2 regions of the Bacillus sp. JJ1127 genome follow, and region 2 is predicted to be linked to the other one. Evidence: riboswitches for the same ligand, from Rfam matches in the RefSeq annotation. Region 2 holds a riboswitch; the other holds the start of a gene.
What was found. Region 2 has a riboswitch for FMN ahead of V7183_RS11265 (ECF transporter S component). Riboswitches for the same ligand answer to the same signal wherever they lie in the genome.
Positions count from the first base shown of each region.

Region 1: it holds a riboswitch for FMN, as region 2 does, so the genes downstream of both, ribD (bifunctional diaminohydroxyphosphoribosylaminopyrimidine deaminase/5-amino-6-(5-phosphoribosylamino)uracil reductase RibD) here and V7183_RS11265 (ECF transporter S component) in region 2, are expected to answer to the same signal.

Region 1 covers NZ_JBALQK010000009.1:7,066-13,379, reverse strand. The annotation lists gene V7183_RS01600 (alpha/beta hydrolase) at 55-978, shown strand; gene V7183_RS01595 (DUF2552 family protein) at 995-1,240, opposite strand; partial or broken gene V7183_RS01590 (CDGSH iron-sulfur domain-containing protein) at 1,344-1,585, shown strand; FMN riboswitch at 1,778-1,922, shown strand; gene ribD (bifunctional diaminohydroxyphosphoribosylaminopyrimidine deaminase/5-amino-6-(5-phosphoribosylamino)uracil reductase RibD) at 2,229-3,341, shown strand; gene ribE (riboflavin synthase) at 3,323-3,967, shown strand; gene V7183_RS01575 (bifunctional 3,4-dihydroxy-2-butanone-4-phosphate synthase/GTP cyclohydrolase II) at 3,980-5,173, shown strand; gene ribH (6,7-dimethyl-8-ribityllumazine synthase) at 5,206-5,667, shown strand; gene V7183_RS01565 (hypothetical protein) at 5,809-6,129, opposite strand; gene bioB (biotin synthase BioB) at 6,307-6,314, opposite strand, start outside.
Region 2 covers NZ_JBALQK010000100.1:27,165-33,478, reverse strand. The annotation lists gene V7183_RS11285 (ATP-binding protein) at 1-1,626, shown strand, start outside; gene V7183_RS11280 (cob(I)yrinic acid a,c-diamide adenosyltransferase) at 1,862-2,443, shown strand; gene V7183_RS11275 (peptidoglycan DD-metalloendopeptidase family protein) at 2,528-3,142, shown strand; gene V7183_RS11270 (hypothetical protein) at 3,172-3,855, opposite strand; FMN riboswitch at 4,110-4,247, shown strand; gene V7183_RS11265 (ECF transporter S component) at 4,411-4,989, shown strand; gene V7183_RS11260 (ferredoxin) at 5,108-5,356, opposite strand; gene V7183_RS11255 (helix-turn-helix domain-containing protein) at 5,664-6,314, shown strand, end outside.

The sequences.
Region 1 (6,314 bases), on a different contig from region 2:
TACAATATAAGTGTATCACAATGATGGAAAGGTATTTGGAGGATGAGGTAAGGTATGAAACGTTTTTTCACAGCATTACTCACTATACTAGGTGCGTTAATTGGCATTGGTATTTTCTTTACCAATAAAGTAATGTATTTAAAGAAAAAAACAGAGGAAGAAATTTTAGAGCGTGAAACGAAAAAACATTTTCGTTTAGAAGATTTTAACGCGGTTCCAAAAGAAGAAATTCACATTCCTTCTCAATTTGGATATGATATTCACGGATACTACATTCCTGCTGGTCATTCCAATAAATTTATGATTTTTTGTCACGGTGTAACTGTAAACAAAATAAACTCTGTCAAATATGCAAACTTATTTTTAAGTAGAGGATATAACGTATTTATTTATGACCATCGTCGCCACGGTAAAACAGGTGGTAAAACGACGAGCTATGGTTATTATGAAAAACACGATTTAAAGTCTGTAGTTGACTGGCTAAAAAATCGCTTTGGAAAAGACATTATCTTAGGTATTCATGGTGAATCGATGGGAGCTGCAACACTTCTTCAATATGCAGGACTCGTAGAAGACGGCGCCGATTTCTATATTGCAGATTGTCCTTTCTCTGATTTTCACGGGCAGCTACAACACCGTTTAAAGGCTGAATTCCATTTACCAAAATGGCCATTATTGCCTTTAGCAAATGCATTTTTAAAAGTGCGTGATGGCTATACGATACGTGAAGTTTCACCAATTGATTGTATAAAGAATATAAACAATCCCGTTCTCTTTATTCATAGTAAAGACGATGATTACATTTTATGCGATATGACAAAAGCACTCTATGAAGCAAAAGAGAACAATAAGCAACTCTATATTGCAGAGCATGGTGCACACGCTTGCTCTTATAATGAAAACAAACAAGAATACGAAGCTGCAATCGATCAATTTTTAGGAACATATGTAAAAGAAACAAAAAACAGGCTTGCGTAAGCCTGTTTTTTTCATGTTACTGCGCTAAAACATCTGTAACTTGTTCCATATTTTCCGCAATCCACTTCACTGCCTCATCAAGCGTTGGGAACTCCGTCGTTTGAAAGGTTACCTCATCTTGAAGCAGCCACACATCTTTCTGTTCTTGTCCCACACCTGCAATCGACCAATGAAGTAAACTGTATGGATGGTTATCATTCAAAAATGATGCCCAAGTGCGCTCATTTGCGATATTTTGTAGTGTAAGTAATTGTTTATCCATGTTTCGTCACCTTACTATAGTCAATTATAAACGTTATTATAACACTCTCCTCTGCTTGAGACAAAGAGAGGTTTTTTTATTGTCAAGTTTCCCCTCCAATTATATGATAGACTTAAGCGTTTGGAAGGAGGGATAAAGTTGGCAAAAGTACAAATTAAAGTGAATGATAATGGCTCGTTTCGCATTACAGGGGATGTGGAATTAGTTGATTCACAAGGGAATGTATTCCCAGCAAAACCTGCATTTTCTTTATGTCGCTGCGGTTTATCAAAAAACATGCCTTATTGCGATGCTTCACATAAAGGGAAATTTGAATCTATCGTTCGCGCTCCAGAAACAAAATAACCATTAAGAAGCATGTACATTCATTTGTACATGCTTCTTATATGTCCCGTAGCGGACAATATTTCCTACTAAATATTGTTTTCCTTCTCTCATCTATCAATGGTTTTTCCGCCCTTCATTTTCATACAATTCTTCACATTCAAATATTTTTTGCTATCCTTTTTTCTTTTTTGTGCTATAATGTGAGCAAACAGCATCCTTCGGGGTCGGGTGAAATTCCCAACCGGCGGTGATGAAGTGCACACTTCTAAGTCCGTGACCCGTTTTCAAGTTTGGAAACGGTGGATCTAGTGAAACTCTAGGGCCGACAGTATAGTCTGGATGGGAGAAGGATATGTTTTCTAGTGCTTATATATAGCGAATACACTCTTATTTTGGCATACACATTTTTAAAGATTCTCTTTACTGTATATGTTTTATTTCATATACCTATGTTTTTATGCTGAAATAAAAAGATACGACTAGCGTATGAAAAATTGATAGTTTGCTAGGCTTCTTTCTAATGCAAAAATATCAAGCATCGTTAGGTTTCTTTCCTATACTTTCGTATTCGAACTATATTTCTAGAAATCACGTCTCCCAAACCCCAAGGATAATAATATCCTTGGGGTTTTTTGATTTTTTCTTAGGAGAGGTGAAGCGAATGACAGACCAAGAATATATGAGGATTGCCCTACAGTTAGCACAAAGTACTATGGGGCAAACGAGTCCAAATCCAATGGTCGGTGCTGTTGTTGTAAAAGATGGAAACATCGTCGGAATGGGTGCCCATCTCCGTGCAGGTGAAGAGCATGCAGAGGTTCATGCCCTTCAAATGGCAGGTGATCAGGCGTATGGCGCTACTGTATACGTAACCCTTGAGCCATGCAGTCATTTTGGAAAAACACCGCCATGCTGTGAGTTGCTCATTGAGAAGCAAGTAAAACGTGTTGTAATTGCTTCTCTCGATTCCAATCCACTTGTTTCAGGTAGTGGCAAAAAACGGTTACAAGATGCAGGGATCCATGTAACGACTGGTGTTCTTGAAGAGGAATCCCTCTCATTAAACCGATACTTTTTTCACTACATGAAAACAAAACAGCCATTTGTAACAATAAAGACCGCAATGAGTTTGGATGGAAAAATAGCGACCGTTACTGGAGAAAGTAAATGGATTACAGGTGAAAAAGCTCGTAAGGACGTTCATCAATACCGTCATACACACGATGCCATTCTTGTTGGCGTAAATACTGTGATAACCGATAATCCACATTTAACAACCAGGCTTCCAAACGGTGGACAAAATCCGATTCGAATTATTTTAGATACACACTTACGAATTCCGCAGTCCTCTCATGTCATTACTGATGGGTTAGCGCCAACATGGATCATTGTTGGAAAAAATGTAAGAAAAGAAAAAATAGATGCTTATGAATCTCAAAATGTATCTGTATTTCAGATGAAAAAGAGTCAAATTGAAGTACGGGACCTCCTTTCTCTTCTTGGAGAGAAGCAAATTCTTTCACTCCTTATTGAGGGGGGACAATCGGTCCATGCAAGCTTTTTAGAAGCTAAATGCTTCAATGAAATCGTGACCTATATAAGTCCAAAATTAATTGGTGGAAAAGATGCACCAACTTGGTTTGGTGGTACTGGTTTTATAAAACTGCAAGATGCACTTTCCTTAGAAATTCAAGAGATGAAACAAATTGGCGATGATATAAAAATCATTGCAAGTAAGCGAAGTGAGGTGCCTACATGTTTACAGGGATTGTAGAAGAGCTAGGAACTATTTCGAATATAAAGCAAAGCGGAGAAGCAATGGAACTAACCATCCATGCAAATTCGATTTTATCCGACGTCAAATTAGGTGATAGTATCGCTGTTAACGGAATCTGTTTAACCGTTACTTCTTTTACCGCATCTTCTTTTACTGTTGATGCCATGCCTGAAACAATGAAATCAACGTCACTTTGTATGCTAAAGCCTCGTTCTAAAGTGAATTTAGAACGAGCAATGGCTGCAAACGGACGCTTTGGTGGGCACTTTGTCACAGGTCATATTGATGGAGTCGGTACCATTGTAAGTAAAAAACAGCACTTCAATGCTATATATTACAAAATTGGAATTCCAAATGATTTACTTCGGTATTGTTTACAAAAAGGATCTGTGGCTGTTGATGGTACAAGTTTAACAATATTTGATATAGATGAATCTTCCATTACAATCTCACTCATCCCGCACACAGTAAGCGAATCTATTATTGGTGAAAAGGTAGCTGGAGATATTGTGAACATTGAATGTGACATGATTGGAAAATATATCGAGCATTTTATTTCAAAGCCAGCAAAGCGAGGTAGTTCAGTTACAGAAAGTTTTTTACAAGAAAACGGATTTCTATAAGGGGGATACACAATGTTTCATCGGATTGAAGAAGCACTAGAAGATTTAAAACAAGGAAAAGTCGTTATTGTATGTGATGATGAAAACCGCGAAAACGAAGGCGATTTTATTGCTTTAGCAGAGTACATTACACCAGAAACAATTAATTTTATGATTACACATGGCCGTGGTCTCGTCTGTGTACCAATTACGGAGCAATATGCAGAGCGCTTACAACTAGAGCCTATGGTGTCCCATAATACAGATTCTCATCATACTGCGTTCACAGTAAGCATTGATCATATTTCTACAACAACAGGCATTAGTGCCCATGAACGTGCGGCAACTGTGCGCGAATTATTAAATCCAGCATCTAAAGGAAACGACTTTAATCGTCCTGGGCATATCTTTCCGTTAATTGCAAAAGATGGTGGCGTTCTTCGGCGCGCAGGACATACCGAAGCGGCTGTTGATTTAGCGAAATTGTGCGGTGCAGAACCGGCGGGTGTCATTTGTGAAATCATAAATGAAGACGGTACAATGGCGCGTGTTCCTGATCTGTTCCAAGTTGCAAAACAATTTGATATTAAAATGATTACCATTGAAGATTTAATCGCCTATCGCCGCCATCATGAAACGCTCGTAACAAGAGAGGTTGAAATTACATTGCCAACAGATTTCGGTACGTTTCATGCAATCGGCTACTCTAATTCATTAGATCAAAAAGAACATATCGCTCTTGTAAAAGGAGAGATTTCAACAGATGAACCCGTTCTCGTACGCGTTCATTCCGAATGCTTAACTGGCGATGTTTTCGGCTCATGCCGCTGCGATTGTGGCCCACAACTTCATGCTGCTCTTGCTCAAATTGAGCGTGAAGGAAAAGGTGTTCTTCTTTATATGAGGCAAGAAGGCCGCGGAATTGGGCTACTTAATAAACTCCGTGCATACAAGTTACAAGAAAAAGGACTAGATACTGTGGAGGCAAATGAAAAGCTAGGTTTTCCAGCAGATCTTCGCGATTACGGCATTGGTGCACAAATTTTAAAGGAGCTAGGTTTACAAAAGCTGCGACTATTAACGAATAATCCAAGAAAAATTGCTGGCTTGCAAGGTTATGAATTAGAAGTTGTTGAACGCGTACCATTGCAAATGCCCACAAAAGAAGAAAACAAAACATATTTACAAACAAAAGTAAAAAAATTAGGTCACTTATTAAACTTATAATCTATTCATTATAATTAAAGGAGAGATATATTATGGTATTCGAAGGTCATTTAGTTGGTACAGGATTAAAAGTCGGAGTTGTTGTTGGACGTTTTAATGAATTTATTACGAGTAAACTATTAGGCGGTGCATTAGATGGATTAAAGCGCCATGGTGTAGAAGAAAACGACATTGATATCGCATGGGTTCCAGGGGCATTTGAAATTCCATTAATCGCTAAAAAGATGGCAAATAGCGGCAAATACGATGCAGTCATTACACTTGGTACAGTAATTCGTGGTGCTACATCGCATTATGATTATGTTTGTAATGAAGTAGCAAAAGGTGTTGCATCTCTATCACTGCAAACAGGAATTCCGGTTATCTTTGGTGTATTAACAACTGAGACAATTGAACAAGCGATCGAACGTGCAGGTACAAAAGCAGGAAATAAAGGATACGAATCTGCAGTTGCCGCTATTGAAATGGCACATTTATCAAAACAATGGGCTTAAAGTGAAACTTTAATCAGTCTCGATTTCTTCATTCTCACCGATTATTAGTCCTCATCAATCGAGCTTTACGGGTCGTTCATCCCCCACCTAGCCTTTACTTTCACTAAATGTTATTGTGGGGGTATGACTGCCCATAAATTGTTATTTCTTCACTTTTTTCCGCACATCTTTTATCAATTCATCCATCGTTTTACCCTCTGTTTTAATACGAAGATTTTGGGCGATTTTCCAAACATTTTCTCTCTTCTTTTCTTCCTCTACAATATGAATTTCTTTCCGCACTTCCTTTAAGTCTTTTCCCTCAGTCTCAATACCAAAATGTTCCGCTTTTGTTCGAAAATGTTGTTCTATTCTTTGTTGCATTTCTTTCTGTTCAGGATTTTTTGCTGCTTTCACTGGATCAGCACTAATTGCTTTTAATAAAATAAGAAGAGTCATAATAGCTAGTATATATTTATGCATGTAAGATCCTCCAACCCAATATGAATTACACTTTTACTATGTACAATTACAGGTTGGAAAATTCGTCCACACATTTTATATTTTTTAGGAAAACTCGCTTCCATAAAGGCTTCTAAACATTTTATTACAGTTTATTTACAAAAAAACAAGCCCGGCAAGGAGCTTGTTTTTCACATTTTATAATG
Region 2 (6,314 bases):
AGCGTTACAGAACTTATTGAAGAGGGAGCGAATGTAGAGACAATTGAGAATATTGCATATAAGTTCGCTGACCCACTCTCACGCATTATTATTGTGAAAGATGGTAAGGAATTTTCTTCTTCTCCGAAACAAGAAGGATTGGTAACTCTTACAATAGATGATTTAAAAAAGGATAAAGAATTAGCAGCTGTTTTTACAGATAAAAAAGAAAATAAAAATAAGATTAGAAAATTTTCTGATGGGAAAATGAAACAAAATTCGGAAAATGATATTATGATTGTTGGTAAACCACTCCACTCAACAAATAATAGTGCAGTGTTTGTATATGAATCGTTACAAGTTCCGATACAAGGTATGGAGAAGGCAACAGACTTTATTTTTCTATCAGCAGGAATTGCGATTATTTTAACAACGTTCTTTGCATTCTTCTTATCGACGCGCATTACAGCGCCGCTTCGTAAAATGCGTGAGGTTGCCTTTGAAGTAGCCCGCGGAAAATTTGATACGAAAGCACCTATGGTTTCGCAGGATGAGATTGGGGAGCTAGCAACGGCGTTAAATCAGATGGGAAAACAATTGAAGTTTAACATGAACGCACTGCAACAAGAAAAAGAACAGTTGTCTAGTATTTTAAGTAGTATGGCAGACGGTGTTGTTACTTTAAATCAAGAGTGTGAAGTTGTTGTTATTAATCCACCAGCAGAACACTTTTTACAAGTTTGGCAAGAGGAAAAGGAATTAGAGTTAAGAAGGAATTTACCACCTGAGCTTGTTGAATTATTCCATCTTGTAGTAGAAAGCGAACAACAGCAAGTTATTGAGATTAATCTTCAAAAGGGTAACTATGTTGTGCTGATGACACCTCTTTATAATCAAACAAAAATTCGTGGTGCTGTGGCAGTTCTTCGAGATATGACAGAAGAACGCCGTCTTGAGAAAATGCGTAAAGACTTCATTGCCAATGTATCACATGAACTGCGTACACCAATGGTTATGCTTCAAGGGTATAGTGAAGCAATTTTAGATGACATTGTTCAAACAAAAGAAGAAATAAATGAATTTGTACAAATCATTTATGACGAGTCTGTTCGTCTAGGACGTCTTGTAAATGAACTGTTAGATTTAGCTCGCATGGAAAGTGGTCATGTGGAATTGCATATATCAGAAGTGGATATTCATCCATTTGTCGAGAAAATTGGTCGTAAATTCCAAGGGATTGCAAAGGATAAAGAAGTGCAGTTGACAGTGGATTTTCGCCATCCAATCGAACAACATCCGTTTGATCCGGATCGTATGGAACAAGTACTGACAAATTTAATTGATAATGCAATCCGCCATACAAGTGCAGGTGGGCGTGTTACGCTCGCAATTGATACGAAAAATAATGGACTTGTATTTGAAGTGCAAGATTCAGGGGCCGGTATTCCTGAGGAAGATATTCCATTTCTGTTTGATCGCTTCTATAAAGCTGATAAAGCAAGAACACGCGGGAAAACAGGTGGTACTGGTCTAGGCCTTGCAATTGCAAAAAATATTGTGCAAGGTCATGATGGGAAAATTTCTGTATCAAGTGTTGTTGGCGAAGGAACGACATTCTCTGTATATTTACCAGATCAAGTGCTTTAAACCTTCATGTCAATTATAGATCGTTGTACATGATTAACAGATACAAAAGTTCTACTGTTTTTTATTCTTGTTGAGTTATAATAGTTTCTCAATTGAATAAAGAGTAGTAGGACTTTTTGTTTTTTCTCCCGGTTCTGAGGAGAGTTGTTTTTGATTGAATCAAGTGAAATTTAGGCGATTTAGATATAATAATGAGTGAATCGATAGAAACGAAAAAGAGAGGTGTGAGAATAAGTTGAAATTATATACAAAAACCGGAGATAAAGGACAAACGAGTGTAATTGGAAGGCGGGTTGATAAGGATCATATTCGTGTTGAAGCATACGGTACGATTGATGAGGTGAATTCTCATATTGGATATGCGATGACTATGCTGCAGAACGGGCAATTTAAAGACATTTATAGTGAACTTGAAAATATTCAGCATGAATTGTTTGATTGTGGCGGAGATTTAGCGATTGTAGAGAAAAAGATACCTTATAAAGTAAAAGAAGAGATGGTTATATATTTAGAAGAACGAATTGATCATTACATAGAGGAAGCTCCTCCGTTAGAACGTTTTATTTTACCTGGAGGGAGCGGGGCGTCTACAGTGATTCATATTGCTCGTACAGTAACAAGAAGAGCTGAGCGGAACATTGTATCATTAGGGAAACAAGAAGAAATGAATGAAATGGTCTTGCGATATATGAATCGATTATCCGATTATTTATTTGCAATTGCTAGGGTGATTAATACACGTCTACAAATAAAAGATGTTGAATATAATCGAAGTGCAATCGTGTTTCGTGATAAAGAAGAGAAGAAAGTGGAATGAGCCACTTTCTTTTTTTGTATACTTTTTTTCGTATTATACCACAATAGAGAAAGTATGACGGTTATTAGAAAACGGAGGATATATATGAAAGCTTTAAAAGTTAGCGTAATGATGCTGGGATTGTTATTTATATCTCAATTACATGTTTACGCTGAGGACAAACAGTGGACATGGCCTGTTGATGGAAGAATTAGTGATTATTTTGGAACAAGGCATGGAAAACACTATGGAATTGATATAGCAGCCCCAATTGGAACACCAGTTGCGGCTATTCAAGGTGGTGTGGTAACGAAATCTTATTTTTCAAATAGTTATGGACATGTTGTTTTTATTAAGCATGGAGAATATGAAGCTGTTTATGCTCACCTAAATAAGAGATATGTAACTCAAGGGACTCGTATTGCAAGAGGAGAATTGATTGGTGAAGTAGGAAATACAGGTGAATCACGAGGGGCGCATCTACACTTGGAAGTCCATCATGGACGTTGGACAATTGAGAAAAGAAATGCAATGAATCCTTTGCTTGTCTTGAATGAGGAAAAACACCAAGTAGTTTCATCATCACTATATGTCGTGCAAAAGGGAGATACGTTGGCTCGGATTGCACGTAAGTTTGGGACGACAGTTGATGCGATAAAAGCAAAAAATGAGTTGAGGAAAGACCAAATTTATCCAAATCAAAAATTGTATATTAATTAAAACAAGAGCTAGTCGAACTAGCTCTTGTTTTACCAAAAAATAAAGACACATATAAATCCAGAAATAGCTAAATAGCTATAATAGTAAAAGACTTTTGCTCTCGTTTTTTCTTTCGTTCGAAATAATACAATGGTTGGTTCGATTAAGCCGATCGTGAAACATAATAGGCCAAGGAGCATACAACCGATAGAAAAAGAATACAAGGCAACTTGTACTTGAAATGGAAGGAACCATTTTAATGAAAATGCGATAAGTGCGGTATAACAAATGCTGCCAATGTATTTGTTTAATGTTGTATTAGAACGAAAACCTGGAAGCTTTTTAAAAAAGGACCGGGAAACAACCTCAGTTTGTAGAGATGTGTGTTCCTCTATTATTTTTTGAGCTTCTTTTCCTTTATGAAAAAGAGATAGAATCCAGTTGCGTTTCCCTTGGAAAACGAATTGTGAGGTTGTTAAATAGTGATCGACCTTCACTTTTTCCCAACTTTTCCATGTGTGACGCTCACATAACTTCAGTTTACTTTCTGTTTGCTTATCATACTGATAAATGCTTATGCCTTCTTTATCAAAAGTAGCATAGTATGTTTCGCTTGAAAATGTGCCTAAATCAATTGGACAGTAGAAAAGTAATTCTTTTTTTAAATAAAAGTATTCTTTTCGTAAGTTTTTTTTCATCGTTTCTCGAATAGAGTGTCTTTTCTCTTTCTTCATGACATTTCCTCCATATTAAGAAAATGCTCTTATCTTAACAATTCAACATCTTATCACTTTTCTGTATGAATGACTAGGGAATTGAGTAGGAAAAAGCCGAATGATAAAAAATATGGGTTGTATTGTAAAATAGTTGGACGAAATTTTTTGTTGAGAATAAGGGGGGGTAATTAACTTACTTTTAATAAGCTACAATCTTTTTTGTTCACAACTGTATTATATTGGTGTATAATAGGAGAGAAAATAGAATATCGGTCTATCTTCGGGGCAGGGTGAAAATCCCGACCGGCGGTGATGAATAATTATTTTTCGTTCTAAGCCCGCGAGCCGTTAAGGCAGGATTTGGTGTGATTCCAAAGCCGACAGTATAGTCTGGATGGGAGAAGATGGAGGTTCAAGCGTTCAAAAAAGATAAGTGTTTGAACGTCTATTTGATGTGCCTAGAAATTCTCCCTTTGTGTAAAGCACAAAGGGTTTTTTCATGATATGAAAAAATAGGCATAGCAGAACCTTTCCACTTTCCATGAGATGATCGATGGAAAAGGAGAGAGAAGGATGAAACAAAAAAACAGTGTAGTACAAATGGTGAGTGTAGCGATGCTAAGTAGTATTGCGTACCTGCTTATGATGTTGGATTTCCCATTTCCAGGGCTTCCACCGTTCTTAAAAATTGACTTTAGTGATGTACCAGCTTTAATTGCAGCGATTATTTTTAGCCCGGTTGCAGGGGTGGTTGTAGAAGCGATAAAAAATATTCTTCACTATGGGATTCAAGGTAGCTTAACGGGAGTTCCTGTTGGAGAAATAGCAAATTTTATTGCAGGGTGTCTATTTATTGGTCCAGCAGCTTTCCTATTTCGGAAGCATCGCACAGTCAAAAGTTTAACAACAGGGTTGATGTTAGGGACAATTACTATGGCAGTCATTATGAGTGTACTAAATTACTTCATCATTTTACCGGCTTACACTTGGTTTTTAAATTCACCAGCTATGTCTAGCGGTGCTATGCGACAAACAATTGTAACAGCGATATTGCCATTTAATCTAATTAAAGGAATTGTTGTAACGGTCGTATTTGTAGCACTGTTTTCACGCTTAAAAGTATGGGTATTTGCAAAAATGAAAAACGCATAGAAATTTTGGCCATCAGAGGTAAAGATACTGCTGATGACCTTTTAAATGGTAAGCTAGATAAATAACAAAAAATCCCCCTCATAAAGATGAGGGGGGTTTTTTGAAGTTAATAAAAAGACTATTCGAATTTTAAAGCGTCACCGTCAAATGATTCGTCAGCAACTTTAATTGAGTCAGTTGGACAACCTTCAAATGCATCCATCATGTCATCAATTAATACGTCTGGAATTTCAACGATACCTTGGTTATCATCTAATGTTACAAATGCAATACCTTCATCATCATAGTCATAAATGTCTGGTGCAGCAGCTCCGCAAGCTCCGCATGCGATACAAGTATCTTTATCAACGATTGTATATTTTGCCATCTTTTTTCCCTCCTGATCATATGTATGTGAAAATATTCGCTATACAAATTATAACCTTATTGTAAAACGGTTTTTTAAACTTTTCAACATAAAATTATAATGATAATCCTTATCAATTAGAGTGTCAACTTATTTTTAATTTATTTCACAAGATTTTCGAAATGCCTAAATGCCAAGCAGTTTGATACAATAGTAAATATAAAGAGGAACTTTTATCAGTGAAGCATCCTAAGTAATGGGTAGCTTTCAACAATTCGGTGTTTGCAGTCAAGTAATGGACAAATCTTATTGAAAGGCGGAAGCGGTAATGCAGTTACAATATACTTTGTTATATTGTTTAAAACAATTGAATGGTGAAAGAACCGTTTCTTCCATTTACTATCTATTGAAAGGAAAACGTTCTTCACAAACATTACAAGATGGGAATATGTTTCAAATTTCTTTTCTTTTTGGAATATATAAAGCATTAACAAGGTACGATTATAATCAGGAAATTGCGTGTATTTTAAATGCAGAATGGATTGAAATTGTGCATGAAAATACATATGTATTAACAAGTGCTGGAGAGAAGCAATTAAATGGTTGGGAAAAAGCATTGCCCTTTCCGCAGCATTTACACGGTTTACATTATGGTGCTCTTGGTGAAGCTTTTTGGAAGAAGCTCTCATTAATCATTCAAACGGTGTCGAACTTACAACAGCAAAATACAAGATTCATTCCGATTCAACAAGATACAGAGGTAACGATGTGGGTTAAGGAATTTCTCATTGGGTTACCATACGTAAGGAGTGAACTTGCAACAGGACTGTGGGAAGAAATGCATCGACTATTAAAAGAAGTTGATCCAGTAGAAGCAACAATCCTGACCTATCGCTTAACTGGGTATGAACGAATTGGATATACATTGCAACAACTTGCAGAAATTACAAAACAAGATGTGTTCCGCGTACATCTATTA